Regions from separate parts of the Rahnella sp. Larv3_ips genome, predicted to be linked through region 2. Evidence: predicted binding sites of a transcription regulator. Region 2 holds the regulator's gene; each other region holds the start of a gene.

The links. The regulator PhoB, encoded in region 2, activates phosphate uptake and scavenging genes when phosphate is short. The targets are predictions, from matches to a motif close to CTGTCATAAAACTGNCNNAT.
Region 1: the regulator PhoB is predicted to act here: its motif matches at 1,184-1,203, upstream of phoA (alkaline phosphatase).
Region 3: the regulator PhoB is predicted to act here: its motif matches at 1,074-1,093, upstream of ugpB (sn-glycerol-3-phosphate ABC transporter substrate-binding protein UgpB).
Region 4: the regulator PhoB is predicted to act here: its motif matches at 2,405-2,424, upstream of ED901_RS07260 (phosphoethanolamine transferase).

What each region holds. Positions count from the first base shown of each region.
Region 1 is NZ_MJIB01000004.1:595,763-599,271, forward strand. It holds gene phoA (alkaline phosphatase) at 1-1,102, opposite strand, end outside; gene putA (trifunctional transcriptional regulator/proline dehydrogenase/L-glutamate gamma-semialdehyde dehydrogenase) at 1,453-3,509, opposite strand, start outside.
Region 2 is NZ_MJIB01000005.1:688,587-692,095, forward strand. It holds gene ED901_RS12085 (cobalamin-independent methionine synthase II family protein) at 1-451, opposite strand, end outside; gene phoR (phosphate regulon sensor histidine kinase PhoR) at 717-2,036, opposite strand; gene phoB (phosphate response regulator transcription factor PhoB) at 2,058-2,747, opposite strand; gene sbcD (exonuclease subunit SbcD) at 2,964-3,509, shown strand, end outside.
Region 3 is NZ_MJIB01000013.1:97,459-100,967, reverse strand. It holds gene ugpB (sn-glycerol-3-phosphate ABC transporter substrate-binding protein UgpB) at 1-973, opposite strand, end outside; gene ED901_RS16330 (PLP-dependent aminotransferase family protein) at 1,181-2,368, opposite strand; gene livF (high-affinity branched-chain amino acid ABC transporter ATP-binding protein LivF) at 2,500-3,201, opposite strand; gene livG (high-affinity branched-chain amino acid ABC transporter ATP-binding protein LivG) at 3,215-3,509, opposite strand, start outside.
Region 4 is NZ_MJIB01000004.1:1,092,719-1,096,227, forward strand. It holds gene ED901_RS07245 (DUF979 domain-containing protein) at 1-211, shown strand, start outside; gene ED901_RS07250 (DUF2891 domain-containing protein) at 224-1,237, shown strand; gene lpxA (acyl-ACP--UDP-N-acetylglucosamine O-acyltransferase) at 1,259-2,047, opposite strand; gene ED901_RS07260 (phosphoethanolamine transferase) at 2,431-3,509, shown strand, end outside.

The DNA.
Region 1 (3,509 bases), on a different contig from region 2:
CGGTTTCACCAAACTGTCCGCACGGGTTCGCGGCGTGATCCTGTTTATCAATCGATGCGCCTTCAACCTGCAGGAAGAAACCCTTTTCATTGGTTTTCAGCAGATCGATGGCTTTTTCAGTCATGGCGGCAAGCGTGGGGATATCCGCCGTTCGCTGCGGGTTGGCTTCGCAGGTGACGGCGGGTTTATCAATGTTGCCGTGATGCGAGGCTTTCGGACCCTGCCAGCGTACCGGCATGTTGCCTTCGGAGAACAGGCCGAGAACCGGTTTTTTCTGGTCGGCTTGCGTTACCGCGCTGAGCTCACCGGCGTTTTCCACCCACACATATCCTTGCGCCAGCGCCTGATCTTTCAAGGATTTACCCTGGAAATCACCGGCTTTAGCCAGCTGGCTGAAGGATTTTCTGCCGCCACCCAGCGTCACATCGGCGCGCGTCTGCAATAACTGTTCGGTGATGGAGCCACGGCCGCCGTTTTCCAGCGCGTTAGTGGCGCATTTCTCAGTGGTTTCTTGCGGACCGTAACATTTACGGGAGGTGACGTGGGCGATTTGCGCGGCCGGGGTGGCGTCCTGTAATTCGGCGGTTGACACGTTGCCGGTGGCTTTTCCGGCGGCTTTCGCAATTTCAAGGATTGTCTGGTGATCTTTACCGTTTACATCCACGCCAATCGCGCCGTTATAGCTTTTCACGCCGGTGGACCAGGCGGTGGCTGAAGCGGCAGAGTCGGTGACGTAGTCAGGTTTTTGCGTTTTCTTATCGAGAGAATAATGGGTGTACTGGCCGGTCAGCGGCAGGGCGTCGATGCCTTTGAAATAACCGCCTGCGCCTTCCGCGTAATTTCGCGCCGAGGTGATTTCAGAATCACCCATGCCGTCGCCTATCAGCAAAATAACGTTTTTGACCGTTTTGTCAGAAAGCGAGGCTTTCAGCGCGGCCGTCTGATCACCGCTGAGACGGCGTGCGCCACCTTGTTCGGTCAGGACGCCTTTTGCCGCACGGTCGGTCAGTACGCTGTTTTCATCAGCGAAAGACCCGGCAGAAGCGGAAAGCAGCAGGGCGGCAGCGATGGCGCGGGCGAGCAGAGATACAGGTTGTTGCATTGTCAAAACTCCTTTTTATAAAGCGAAAGAAATACAAATACACAGTTTGATTTATTTTGTTACTGGCAGGGTAAGTCAGAGGGATGACGGATTTATGACAGAGGAGACAGATGTTGTGGCTGGCGGGCTACCTTTCGGGGATTGCGTCACATGCGGAAATCACAGAACACGTACGTGGTGTCCGCGATAGCGCATGTTTGAAAAAAACGTAAGAGATCAAAGAGGGAGGCACTTTCCTTCCTCTCTGGCCGTGTTGGCACAACGCGTTAAGCGAACACTGTAATTGAGAAACCGACACTGTTTCGGTCAGGGTTAAAGGCCGCCATTGCGGCGGCCACTGATATCAACCCTCACCCGATGGTCATCAGACTCGCATTTCCTCCCGCCGCGGCGGTGTTCACACTCAATGAGCGCTCGTGAAGCAGGCGCTCCAGCAACACATTGTCATCGCCGCGCGCAAAGCCCTGCACTGACACAATGGCGCCAGGGCGGTTGGCGATAATCTGACACAGTTCCCGCAGCTGATCGGCGTCGCCGTGGTAGATGACCGCATCGAAGGCCGGCGCATCGTTTTGCCAGTCTTGTGCGAAGTCCACGCGTTCCTGTACCGCCCCGGGTAACTGGCTGAACAGTTCGCGCTGTAACGGCGCTTCCGGCCACAGGATCCGGCAACCGGTCGCGGTGATGGCGGCAAGCTGGAGCAGGGCGTCGGCCTGATTATCGGCCAGTGCCAGAACACGTTCGCGGGGTAACAGGGCGTAGGTGTTGCGTTCGCCCGTTGGCCCCGGCAGGGTGCGCAATGTGCCGCCCTGGCTGCTTTCGGCGAAGCGCGTGCAGACGTCGATAAAGGCGGCCGGTTGCTGGCTGCGGGTTGCCCACTGTTGCAACGCGCGGTGCGGTGCAAGCAGCGCTTCGCGCACGGACGTGTCCAGCGGCAGATCGCGATCCTGACGCAGCAAGGTTTGCTGCACGGCAAATGGCGGACGGCTGCTGAGCAGGCGATAAAGATAGAGCGGGCCGCCCGCTTTCGGGCCGGTGCCGGACAAGCCTTCGCCGCCAAACGGTTGTACACCAACCACGGCGCCAACCATGTTGCGGTTCACGTACATGTTGCCGACGTGCGCCTGCTGGGTCACACGGTGGATGGTTTCGTCGATGCGGGTGTGAATGCCCAGCGTCAGGCCGTAACCGGCGGCATTAATCTGACCGATCAGCTTATCCAGATCCTGACGGGCATAACGCACCACGTGCAGTACCGGGCCGAAGATCTCTTTCTTCATCTCATCAAAGCTTTCCAGCTCGATAAGCGTCGGTTTTACAAAGGTGCCACGGTTCCATTCCTGCTGATCAGCGGCGAATTCCTGCGTGGCCTGATACACCGTGCGGCCTTTGGCGCGCATGGCATCGATATGTTTTTCAATACCGGCTTTGGCATCGGCATCAATCACCGGCCCGATATCGGTAGACAGGCGTTCCGGATTGCCCATGCGGCATTCGGCCATGGCACCGCGCAGCATCTGCAGGGTGTGATCGGCCACGTCATCCTGAATGCAGAGCACGCGCAGAGCAGAACAACGCTGACCGGCGCTGTCGAAGGCGGAGGCCACCACGTCCATTACTACCTGCTCGGTCAGGGCGGAGGAATCGACAATCATCGCATTCAGGCCGCCGGTTTCGGCGATAAGCGGCGTCGGACGCCCCTGCGGATCGAGTCTTCCTGCAATGTTGCGTTGCAAAATACCCGCCACGTCGGTGGAGCCGGTGAACAGTACGCCGCGAACGCGTTCGTCATTGACCAGCTGCGCACCGACGGTTTCGCCTTTGCCCGGCAGCAGTTGCAGTACCCCGGCCGGAACCCCGGCTTCGTGCAGAATACCAACGGCAAGCGCCGCAATCAGAGGCGTTTGCTCCGCCGGTTTTGCCAGCACGCTGTTGCCTGCGGCCAGTGCGGCCGCGATCTGACCGGTGAAAATCGCCAGCGGGAAGTTCCACGGGCTGATACACACCACCGGGCCGAGCGGACGGTGCGTGTCGTTGGTGAAATCTTCGCGGATCTGACCGGCATAGTAGTGCAGGAAATCCACTGCTTCGCGCACTTCGGCGATGGCGTTATTAAAGGTTTTTCCAGCCTCGCGCACCAGCACGCCAAGCAGACTTTGCAACTGCGCTTCCATCAATTCTGCACCGCGTTGCAGGATTGCGGCGCGCTCTTCGGGAGGCGTCGCAAACCAGATGGCGCCAGCCGTGGCGGAAGCGTCCAGCGCACGGCTGATTTCCGCTTCTGTGGCTTCACGTACGTGCCCGACGATGTCGGTATATTCAGACGGGTTGATGACCGGCAAAAATTCGCCGTCGTCAGTGGGCGCATCGATCATCGGCTGTGCGGTGACCGCATGGCTGGCGCTTT
Region 2 (3,509 bases):
CGTCACGGCCACCGCGAAAATGCATCACACTCGGACTTGGAATGGTCATTTTGGGCACCGCGCTGCCGCTGATGCTTTTCAGGAAGCGGAAATCTTCCAGCATCGGGTGTGCGCCAAAACCGAGTTTACTGACCACTTTGATGCTGCGTGCTTTCGTTTGTACGCCGTTGAACTGGATCCCCTGCACCGCGTCGTAACCTTCCACGCCGTCCAGCCCTTCGAAGAAATCGAAGTGCCACCACGCCCGGCGGAATTCGCCGTCAGTGACCACTTGCAGACCGGCTTCACGCTGCAAATCCACCACGCGACGAATTTCAGTGTCTTCCACAGCGCGCAGCTGAGCGGCATCAATCTCGCCGGCCTGAAACTGTTTACGCGCTTCTTTAATCGCCAGCGGGCGCAGAAAACTGCCGACAACGTCGGCGCGGAATGGAGGGGTTGTACGTTGCATGCATGACTCCTTTTAGGCACCCCGCGGCGTATGGCGGAATACCAATGATTTACAAAGTAAATAATTGCGTTGCGTTATATATAGACATCTGGATGTCTAAACGTCTTTGATTGGATAGTGTCATGCAGCACGCTTATCAGCAACAGAGGAATCTTCATGGGACGTGAATAAAATTCACGTTAGTGGGAAGAATGTTCATTTAGAGGAAATGTTCATTTGGAAGAGTAAGAAAGCCTGAAATCCGCAGATAACAGGCTTGAGAGGATTAAGGCTTAATGGAAGCTTGCGCACCGGCGTCTTGCGGAACAATCAACCGCGGCGCCAGCGTAAACATAAAGCGGGTGCCGACACCCACTTCGCTCATGACTTCCAGCCTGGCGTTGTGATGGCTCAGGGCATGTTTGACGATCGCTAAGCCCAGCCCGCTGCCACCGGTCTGGCGGGAGCGCGCTTTGTCTACGCGATAGAAACGTTCGGTCAGGCGCGGAAGGTGCTGAGGCGCAATACCCGGCCCGTTGTCGCTTATCTGGAACTGCGCGCCGTGCGGCGTTTGCTGCCAGTTGACTTCAATGCGGGTGCCCGCCGGGGTGTGATTGACCGCGTTGTACACCAGATTGGAAACCGCGCTGCGCAGTTGATCTTCGTTGCCAAAGACCTTCAGCTTGTCGTTTATACGGAATACGACCTCATGCTGACCGCCGCTCAGCGTCTGCACTTCACGCTCCAGCATGCCGAGCATCACCGGAATATCGACTTTCTCGTGCAAATCCATATTGGCAGAAGCTTCTATTTTCGACAGCGTCAGCAGCTGTTTTACCAGCCCGTCCATGCGTCGCGTCTGCTCCTGCATGGTATCCAGCGCTTTGGAACGAAACGGCTCTTCCAGCTTGGCGTCTTCCATCATTTCCAGATAGCCCTGCAAAACGGTCAGCGGCGTACGCAGCTCATGGCTGACGTTAGCGAAGAAGTTGCGTCGCGCGCCCTCGAGCTGACGCATCTGCGTGACATCCCGCGCCACCATCAGTAATTGCCCTTCAGAATAAGGCATCACGCGAAACTCCACGTAATGCTCATTATTCAGCTGAAGATTCAGTGCACGGCTGAAATCCCGGGCCTGGATCCAGGCGCGAAACTCCGGATAGCGCAAAAGGTTAAAGATGTGCTGCCCGTTGTCTTCCGGCCAGCGAAAGCCGAGCAGTTCCTGCGCCAGACCGTTACACCAGAAAATATTGCCCTCTTCGGTGGTCAGCACCACTGCATCAGGTAACGATTCTGCACCGCTGCGAAAACGTTTAATTAATTGCCCTAATTCGCGACGACGACGACGGTTACGCATCTGCATCTGGTTCAGCCCGTAGAAAAGCGGCTCCCAGCTCCAGCGCCCGTTTGGCGGGGTGATGCTGCGGTCAAGCCACAGCCAATGTGAGAGTTTAAGCTGGTTGTAATAGTTCCAGCCCAGCGCCGCCAGCAGCGACGCAAAGAGAAGCCAGCCAAAATGGCCGACAAAAATGCCGAGAATGATCGCTGGCAGGCAAAAGAGGAAAAATTCGCCGGCCAGCCGTTTCCATGACAAACGTTCTAACACACAGATTCTCCGCTGTGGGGATTAATAACGCGTTGAGAAACGGTATCCCGTGCCACGGACAGTCTGAATCATTCTGTCATGTCCACTGGTTTCCAGCGCTTTACGTAAACGACGAATATGCACGTCCACGGTGCGATCTTCCACATAAACGTTAGTGCCCCAGACGTTATTCAGCAACTGTTCGCGGCTGTAAACACGTTCTGAGTGGGTCATAAAGAAGTGTAATAATTTGAATTCGGTCGGCCCCATGTCGAGCGCCTGCTCGTTGGCCATCACCCGGTGAGAGGAAGGATCCAGGCTCAGCCCCTGCATGTCGATCACCTCTTCCACCGCCATCGGAGAAATGCGGCGCATTACCGCTTTGATGCGGGCAACCAGTTCTTTCGGAGAAAACGGTTTGGTGATGTAATCATCGGCACCCACTTCGAGGCCGCGCACCCGATCTTCTTCTTCACCGCGTGCGGTCAGCATCATCACCGGGATTTCGCGGGTCAGGGCTTCACGTTTAAGGTGCTTAATAAACTGAATACCGGAACCGCCCGGTAACATCCAGTCGAGCAGGATAAGCTCAGGATAAGGCTCGACCAGCTGGGCCACCGCGGAATCAAAATCTTCAGCTTCAACAGCCTGATAGCCATTTTGTTCCAGTACAAAACACACCATTTCACGAATAGGAGCTTCGTCTTCAACCACTAATATACGTCTAGCCATCGTAGGTCCTGCCAATAGGTTAGCGATCTTTTATTTGATTGCGGGCGCCATTATGCGTCAGTTTTGTGACAGATTTATGAATAGAAAGGATGGTTCATTACCCGGCAATTTAACAGCCATCTTGCTGAAATGCGTCCGATTTTCTCAGGACATCGTCCCCCGTCGGCGTTTATACTTTGCGCCATTGTTACCGCACCGCGAACCACAGGGAGTTTCATGCGCCTGATCCACACCTCAGACTGGCATCTTGGCCAGTATTTCTTTACCAAAAGCCGCGCCGCCGAGCACCAGGCCTTTCTGCGCTGGCTGACGGAACAGGTGGAAAATCATCAGGTTGATGCCGTGATCGTGGCCGGTGACATTTTCGATACCGGCTCACCGCCGAGCTATGCCCGCGAACTGTATAACCGCTTCGTGGTGGAATTACAACGCACCGGCTGTCAGCTGATTGTGCTGGCCGGTAATCATGATTCCGTCGCCACGTTAAATGAGTCCCGCGAGCTGCTTTCCTGTCTCAATACCCGGGTGATCGCCACCGTCGGCGAAGATCTGTCTGAGCAAGTGCTGGTGTTAAATCAGCGCAATGGTACGCCGGGAGCCGTACTGTGCGCGATCCCCTTTTTACGCCCGCGCGATTTAATCGCCAGTCAGGCAGGGCAATCCGGCAGCGACAAACAGCTGGCCTTACAGGAAGCCATTGCCGCGCATTATGATGCGCTGTGCCACGCTGCGCAGGCCAAACGCGACCAACTGGGTCTGCCG
Region 3 (3,509 bases), on a different contig from region 2:
CGCCTTTGTAGGTGTCTTTGTCTTTGCCGTTCATCACCCACAGGCTTGCGCCGCCGATGATGGCGTTTTGTGGTGCGCCTTTGATGTCTGCGTCGTAAGGCATCATGCCTACGCCGTAGTTGAATTTGGAATACTGACGGATGTCAGCCAGTGAACCGGAAGACGCGGTGGTCATCGCGCAATCGCCGTTGTAGAACTTGGCGGTGGATTCATCTTTACGACCAAAATAGGTGAAATCACCTTTTTTGTTCATGTCTTCCAGCATCTGGATATGTTTGATTTGTTCAGGTTTGTTGAATTCCAGAACCGCATCAGTGCCATCGAAACCGTTGTTTTTGGTGGCGATCGGCAGGCCGTGCCAGGCGCTGAAGTTTTCAATCTGGATCCAACCCTGCCAGCCGCTGGCATATCCGCATTTCATGCCCGCTTCACGCAATTTCTCGGTGTAGGCGGCCATGTCCTGCCAGGTTTTTGGTGGCTGATCCGGGTTCAGACCGGCTTTCTTGAAAGCGTCTTTGTTGTAATACAGCACCGGCGTGGAGCTGTTGAAAGGCTGGGACAGCAGGCGGCCTTTAGAATCGGAGTAGTAACCGGAGACGGTCGGCACGAACTGAGACACATCCTGCTTAAGACCGGCATCGCTGAACACTTCGTAGACCGGCTTGATGGCTTTGCTGGCCATCATGGTCGCGGTACCCACTTCGTACACCTGCAAAATCGCCGGTGCATTACCGGTACGGTACGCGGCGATACCGGCAGCCAGGCTTTCGTCATATTTGCCTTTGTAAACAGGCACGATTTTGACATCAGGGTGCGTCTGGTTAAAACGGTCAGCCAGTGAGTTCACTTCTTTGCCTAACTCGCCATCCATTGAATGCCAGAAAGGAATTTCTGTAACCGCCATCGCCTGGGTGCTGAACGCGAATGCCAGTGCGATGCAAAGTGTCGTTTTTGTAACAGCGTGCTTAAGCATGCTTGTCTCCTGAAGAGGGCTGGTGTGATGTCAGTTGATGTAAGGATTTTCTGATTCGGGAGCTAACATGACACGGCTAAATGACAGAAAAATAAACGTTAAATGACATTGATGTGACAGAGGCGTTAAGTAGAAGTGACGGAGAGATGGCAAAAAAGAAGGCGCACCGGGTTAACGATGCGCCTCAGAGAAGAGAGTGTCGGGGATTTACAGCGCGCGTTTCAGGCGGGCCACCGCTTCGTGCATTTGTTCTTCGGTTGCGGTCGCGAAGGAAAGACGGAAGGTCGAGTGGTCCGGATTATCGGCATAGAAGAATTCGCCCGGTACAAACACCACGCCCTGCTCCAGCGTCTTTTTCATCCATTCAGCGCAGTTGCGCGGCTCGCGGAAACGCGCCCACAGGAACATACCGCCTTTCGGATATTCGAAGGTCAGCACGTCGCCCAGTTCACGCTCGAGCAGCTCAGCCATGACCTGACATTTCTTTTTGTACGCCGCACGGATGGTTTCGATCTGTGCAGGCAAACGCCCCAGGCCGAGATAGCATTCGGCAATTGACTGTGACAGCGCGCTGGCGTGCAGATCCGCCGCCTGTTTAATGATGGCGACTTTGTGCAGCAACCAGTCTGGCATGATCACCCAGCCCAGACGCAGACCCGGTGCCAGAATTTTAGAGAAGGTCGAGGTATAGATGATGTTCTCGGCGTGGCCGAACAACGCTTTCGACAGCTCAAACAACGTCGGCTGGCGCTCGTCGGTGAAACGCAGTTCGCCGTACGGGTCATCTTCTACAATCAGGAATTCGTGCTGTGCCGCCAGTTTCACCAGCTGTTCACGGCGTGCGCGGCTCAGGGTGACACCGCTCGGGTTGCCGAATGTCGGCACCAGATAGACGCCTTTAATTTTGCGGGTTTTCAGCAGTTCAGCCAGTTCATCAACAATCATGCCGTCGCCGTCGGAGCCGACGGAAAGAATCTGCGCTTCGGCCAGTTCCAGCGTCTGTAACGCCGCCAGATAGGTCGGGCGTTCCACCACGAAAATATCATCCGGGTTCACGACGGCACGCATCACCAGATCCAGCGCCTGCTGGGAACCGGCGGTGACCACGATGTCGTCAGCACCGGCAACCACACCACGCTCTTCACAAAGCTCAGCAATACGCTCACGCAGCGTATGGCTGCCTTCCGTCAGACCGTACTGGAAAGCGTGCTCAGGCTGTTCAGTGATCGCCTGCTGCGTGGCTTCGCGCAGGCCGTCGAAATCGAACAGCGCCGAAGAAGGAATACCGCCCGCCAGTGAAATAACGCCTTCCATTTTGCTGTGTTTAAGCAGTTCCCGGATGGCTGAGCTTTTGAGCCTGACCATGCGGGCGGCGAGTAAACCTTCTGTGTTCATGAAATGTTCCTGATGAGTAGCCAAGTTATAAGAATGTAAGAGTTGTTAATTTATCGACAAAATAAAAACCGCAAAGCGCCAGCCGTGCGGTTTTATAGATTTATCACAGATTTTTGAAATCCGAAGCCAATTTATGCGCCGAGATAGGCCGCACGCACCGCTTCGTTCGCCAGCAATGCCGCACCGGTATCTTCCAGTACCACATGGCCGTTCTCCAGCACATAACCGCGGTCGGCGAGTTTGAGCGCCTGATTGGCGTTTTGCTCGACCAGGAAGATGGTCATCCCTTCTTCGCGCAGTTGCTGGATGGTGTCAAAAATCTGCTGGATGATGATCGGCGCCAGCCCCAGCGACGGTTCATCGAGCAGCAGCAAACGCGGCTGGCTCATCAGCGCACGGCCAATCGCCAGCATCTGTTGTTCACCGCCGGACATGGTGCCGGAGCGCTGCACACGACGCTCTTTCAGGCGCGGGAACAGCGTAAATACGCGCTCCAGACGGGCATGAAACTGGTCGCGTGTGGCAAAGAAACCGCCCATCGCCAGATTTTCTTCCACCGTCATACGGGAGAACACGCGGCGGCCTTCCGGCACAATCGCGATATCGCCACGCATGATTTTGGCGGTCTGCCACTGGGTGATGTCCTGCCCTTCGAAAATGATCGAGCCGTTCGTCGCACGCGGTTCGCCACACAAACTGCCGAGCAGCGTGGTTTTACCCGCACCGTTCGCGCCGATCAGCGTGACGATTTCCCCTTTATTAATACTCAGACTGACTTCATGCAGCGCCTGAATTTTGCCGTAATGGGCGGATACCTGATTGAATGACAACATCGTGTTCTGTCCCTTACCCTTCGCCAAGATACGCACGGATCACATCCGGATTGTTTCGAATTTCAGCCGGTGTGCCCTGCGCCAGCGGCGTGCCCTGATTCACCACGTAGATGCGGTCAGAAATGCCCATCACCAGTTTCATGTCGTGCTCAATCAGCAGCACCGACACGTTGTGCTGGTTACGCAGCTCGGCAATCAGCTGGTTCAGCTCTTCGGTTTCCCGCGGGTTCAGGCCGGCTGCCGGTTCGTCGAGCATCAGGATTTCCGGACGCGTCACCATGCAGCGCACAATCTCCAGACGACGTTGC
Region 4 (3,509 bases), on a different contig from region 2:
CGGCAACCCGGCAATCATGGGCGCCATCGGTATGCTGTGTGGTTTCTGCGGAACACTGATGACGCCGATGGCGGCAAACTTCAACATCGTTCCCGCCGCCTTGCTTGAATTACAGGATAAAAATGGCGTGATCAAGGCACAGTGGAAAACCGGCGTGCTGCTGTTGCTGGTCAACACCGCCTTTATGTATTTCTTTGTGTTCCGCTTCTGATAAGGAAAGACGATGACCACAACGCAGATGACGCCAGCGATGGCGTCCCGTTTTGCCTCACTTGCGCTCAATCATTTAACGCGTGAGTTTCCCAATAAACTGATGCACGCGATGAGCAGCGCGCAGGACGCCCGCACCCCGCGCCAGCTTCACCCGATTTTTTATGGCAGCTACGACTGGCACTCCTGCGTTCACGGCTACTGGCTGTTGCTGCGCTTGCTGAACACTTACCCTGAGCTGCCGGAAGCGGAAAAAATCATAACCGTGGTCGGGCAGCATTTCACCGCGGAAAACGTCGCGGGCGAAATGGCCTATCTGCAACAGCCACAACATGCCGGTTTTGAACGTCCTTATGGCTGGGCATGGTTTCTGGCGCTGACGCAGCAGTTGCAGGAAATGGCGTTGCCGCAGGCCGCTGAATGGGCAAAAAATCTGGCGCCGATGGCCCGCTTTTTCGAAGAGAGTTTTACGGCGTTTCTGCCGAAAGCGACCTATCCGCTGCGCGTCGGCAGCCATTTCAATACGGCCTTCGCGCTGGCTCTGACGCTGAACTATGCCCGAAGCGTTAAGCATGGCCCGCTGTGCGCGTTAATTGAAGAAACGGCGCGGCGCTGGCATCAGGATGATGTGCATTGTCAGGCATGGGAACCGGGGGGTGATGAATTTTTGTCGCCATCGCTGATGGAAGCGGAGCTGATGCGCCGCGTACTGCCGGGGGAGGAATTTATTCTCTGGTTCGACCGTTTTCTGCCGGAACTGGCGCAACGTCAACCCGCCACGCTGTTCACGCCCGCCACGGTCACTGACCGCAGTGACGGCAAGATCGGGCATCTGGACGGTCTGAACCTCAGCCGCGCCTGGTGCCAGCGATCTCTGGCGTCGGCGTTACCGGCAGGCGACGCGCGCACAGCCCTTTTACGCCACACGGCGGAAGAGCATTTGCACAGCGCACTGGATAATCTCGACAGCGATTACATGGGCGAACACTGGCTGGCAACCTTTGCCCTGCTGGCGCTGGAAGCCTGACCGGCCCTTAATTCCCGCCGGTTAGCGGATAATTCCGCGCGTCGAGCGGGTAAAGAAATCATTGAACTGGCACAGTATCGGATGCTCCGCGCTGAGCCGTTCAATCTCAAGCTTCACCACGTCTGCCGCCACCTGCTGATGATATAAAAGATCGTACAGATGGCGGATCACCTTCCGCTCAACGGCATTCGCGCGGGTAAACGCCAGCGCGCGTTCGTTGATGCCGCGCGGGACAGCGCGGTTACCACTCGCCACAACAAACGGCGGAACGTCCTGCACCACGCAGGTGTTGTCCAGCAGCAGCGAGCCGGTGCCGACGATGCAAAACTGATGCACCGCACACAATGCGCCGAGTTGCGAATAATCCCCCAGCGTGACGTGACCGGCCAGCCCGCTGTGATCGCCCATTGACGTGTGATTGCCCACCTGACAGTCGTGCCCGATGTGCACACCCGCCTGAAAAATATTTTGATCGCCAATACGCGTGACACCGCCGCCCTGCTCTGTGCCCCGGTGCAGCGTCGAGTGACGGCCAATCTCGTTGCCGTCGCCGATATCGAGGCTCGCCGCTTCGCCGTTGTATTTCAAATCCTGGCTGACTTCGCCGATGGACGATCCCATCCCGATTCGGTTCTCACGACCGATAGACGTATCGCCGTTAATGACGACATGTGAGGCAATGACTGACCCTTCGCCTATCCGCACACCCGTGGAGATAAAACAGAAAGGGCCGACAACAACGTGCGGGCCGATAACAACACCCGGTTCGATGATACTGCTGGCCGCAATTGTGGCCGAAGATGAAATCAACGCATAAATCCTTCTGACAATCGCTCCGCATGCAGAGGCCGGACGCAAAATCGTCAGTGTTAAATTAAACCTGGGAGGATTAATCAGCGGGAAGATCAAAATGAGTCGGAAGTCGCACTCAGAAAGGTATAAACAGGCTGATGGCTTTTTGCGCAACTCCCCTGCTATGCCGCCCAGCATAAGGGTTCCGGGGGCTAAACCCTGCCAACTATATTTTATTTATTTTCTGAACCTTTCTGAAAAATGTGAGCTGTGAACCCTTTGTGACACTTCTATTAAGGCTTTCTTAAGCTAGCAATATTATGATTCACGACAATTCATTTATGTGCGTTATGGTTTCAGTCCGTTAACGCCTGCATCCTTCAGTTTTTTGGGAGTTTTCATTGCGCCATTTATTTCCGAAGATCAGCTACTTCTGGCTGACTTTGCTGCTCAGCTTATATTTTACGTTTATCGTTAACCTGCCAATCTTGTTACACTTTTACCGCATTCTTCATGCGCTGCCTGCCTACAGTCTGGCGTTCGCACTGACCATCCCCGTGGCACTTTTCTTTGCGCTGAACTTTGTGTTCACGCCGTTCAGCTTCCGCCCGTTACTTAAACCTTTCTTCATCATCATACTGCCGGTGAGCGCCCTCGCCAGTTTTGCCATGATGACCTATCAGGTGGTGTTTGACCGGGGGATGATCGAAAACATTCTGGAGACGCAGTCTGCCGAAGCGTCTTCGTATCTAAATCTGCAAGTGGTGCTGTGGTTTGTCTTTACCGGCGTATTACCGGCGATTGTGCTGTTCTTCACGCCCGTCAGCTATGATCAGACGCGTTTACGTCGTCTGGGCGTGCGTCTGGTGTCGATGTTGGTGTCACTGGCGATCGTTGCCTCCATCGCCGGGGTGTTCTATAAAGATTACGCCTCCGTTGGCCGTAACAACCGCACCCTGAATTTGGAAATCGTGCCGACCAATTACCTCTACAGCGCCTTCCAGTACATGAATCACCGTTACTTCACGCCAAAAATGCCGTTTCAAACCCTCGGAAACGACGCCAGACTGGTGCAGACACCCGGCGAGAAACCCAACCTGGTGTTTCTGGTGATCGGCGAAACCGCCCGTGCGCAGAATCAGTCTTTCAACGGGTATGCGAAACCGACCAACGAATACACTCAGGCCATGCCCGATGTGATCTTCTTTGCGCACATGACCTCCTGCGGTACGGCCACGGCGATTTCGGTGCCCTGCATGTTCTCGGACATGAAACGTACCCGCTATGACGCCAACCGGGCGCGCAACAGCGAAGGGTTGCTGGATATTCTGCATAAAGCGGGCGTCTCCGTGTTCTGGAAAGACAATGACGAAGGCTGTAAAGGCGTTTGTGACCGCGTGCCTAACGTCACCCTCAATACTCAAAAAGACGGTAAATATTGCGATGGCGACACCTGTTACGACATGGCGTTACTGCAAAA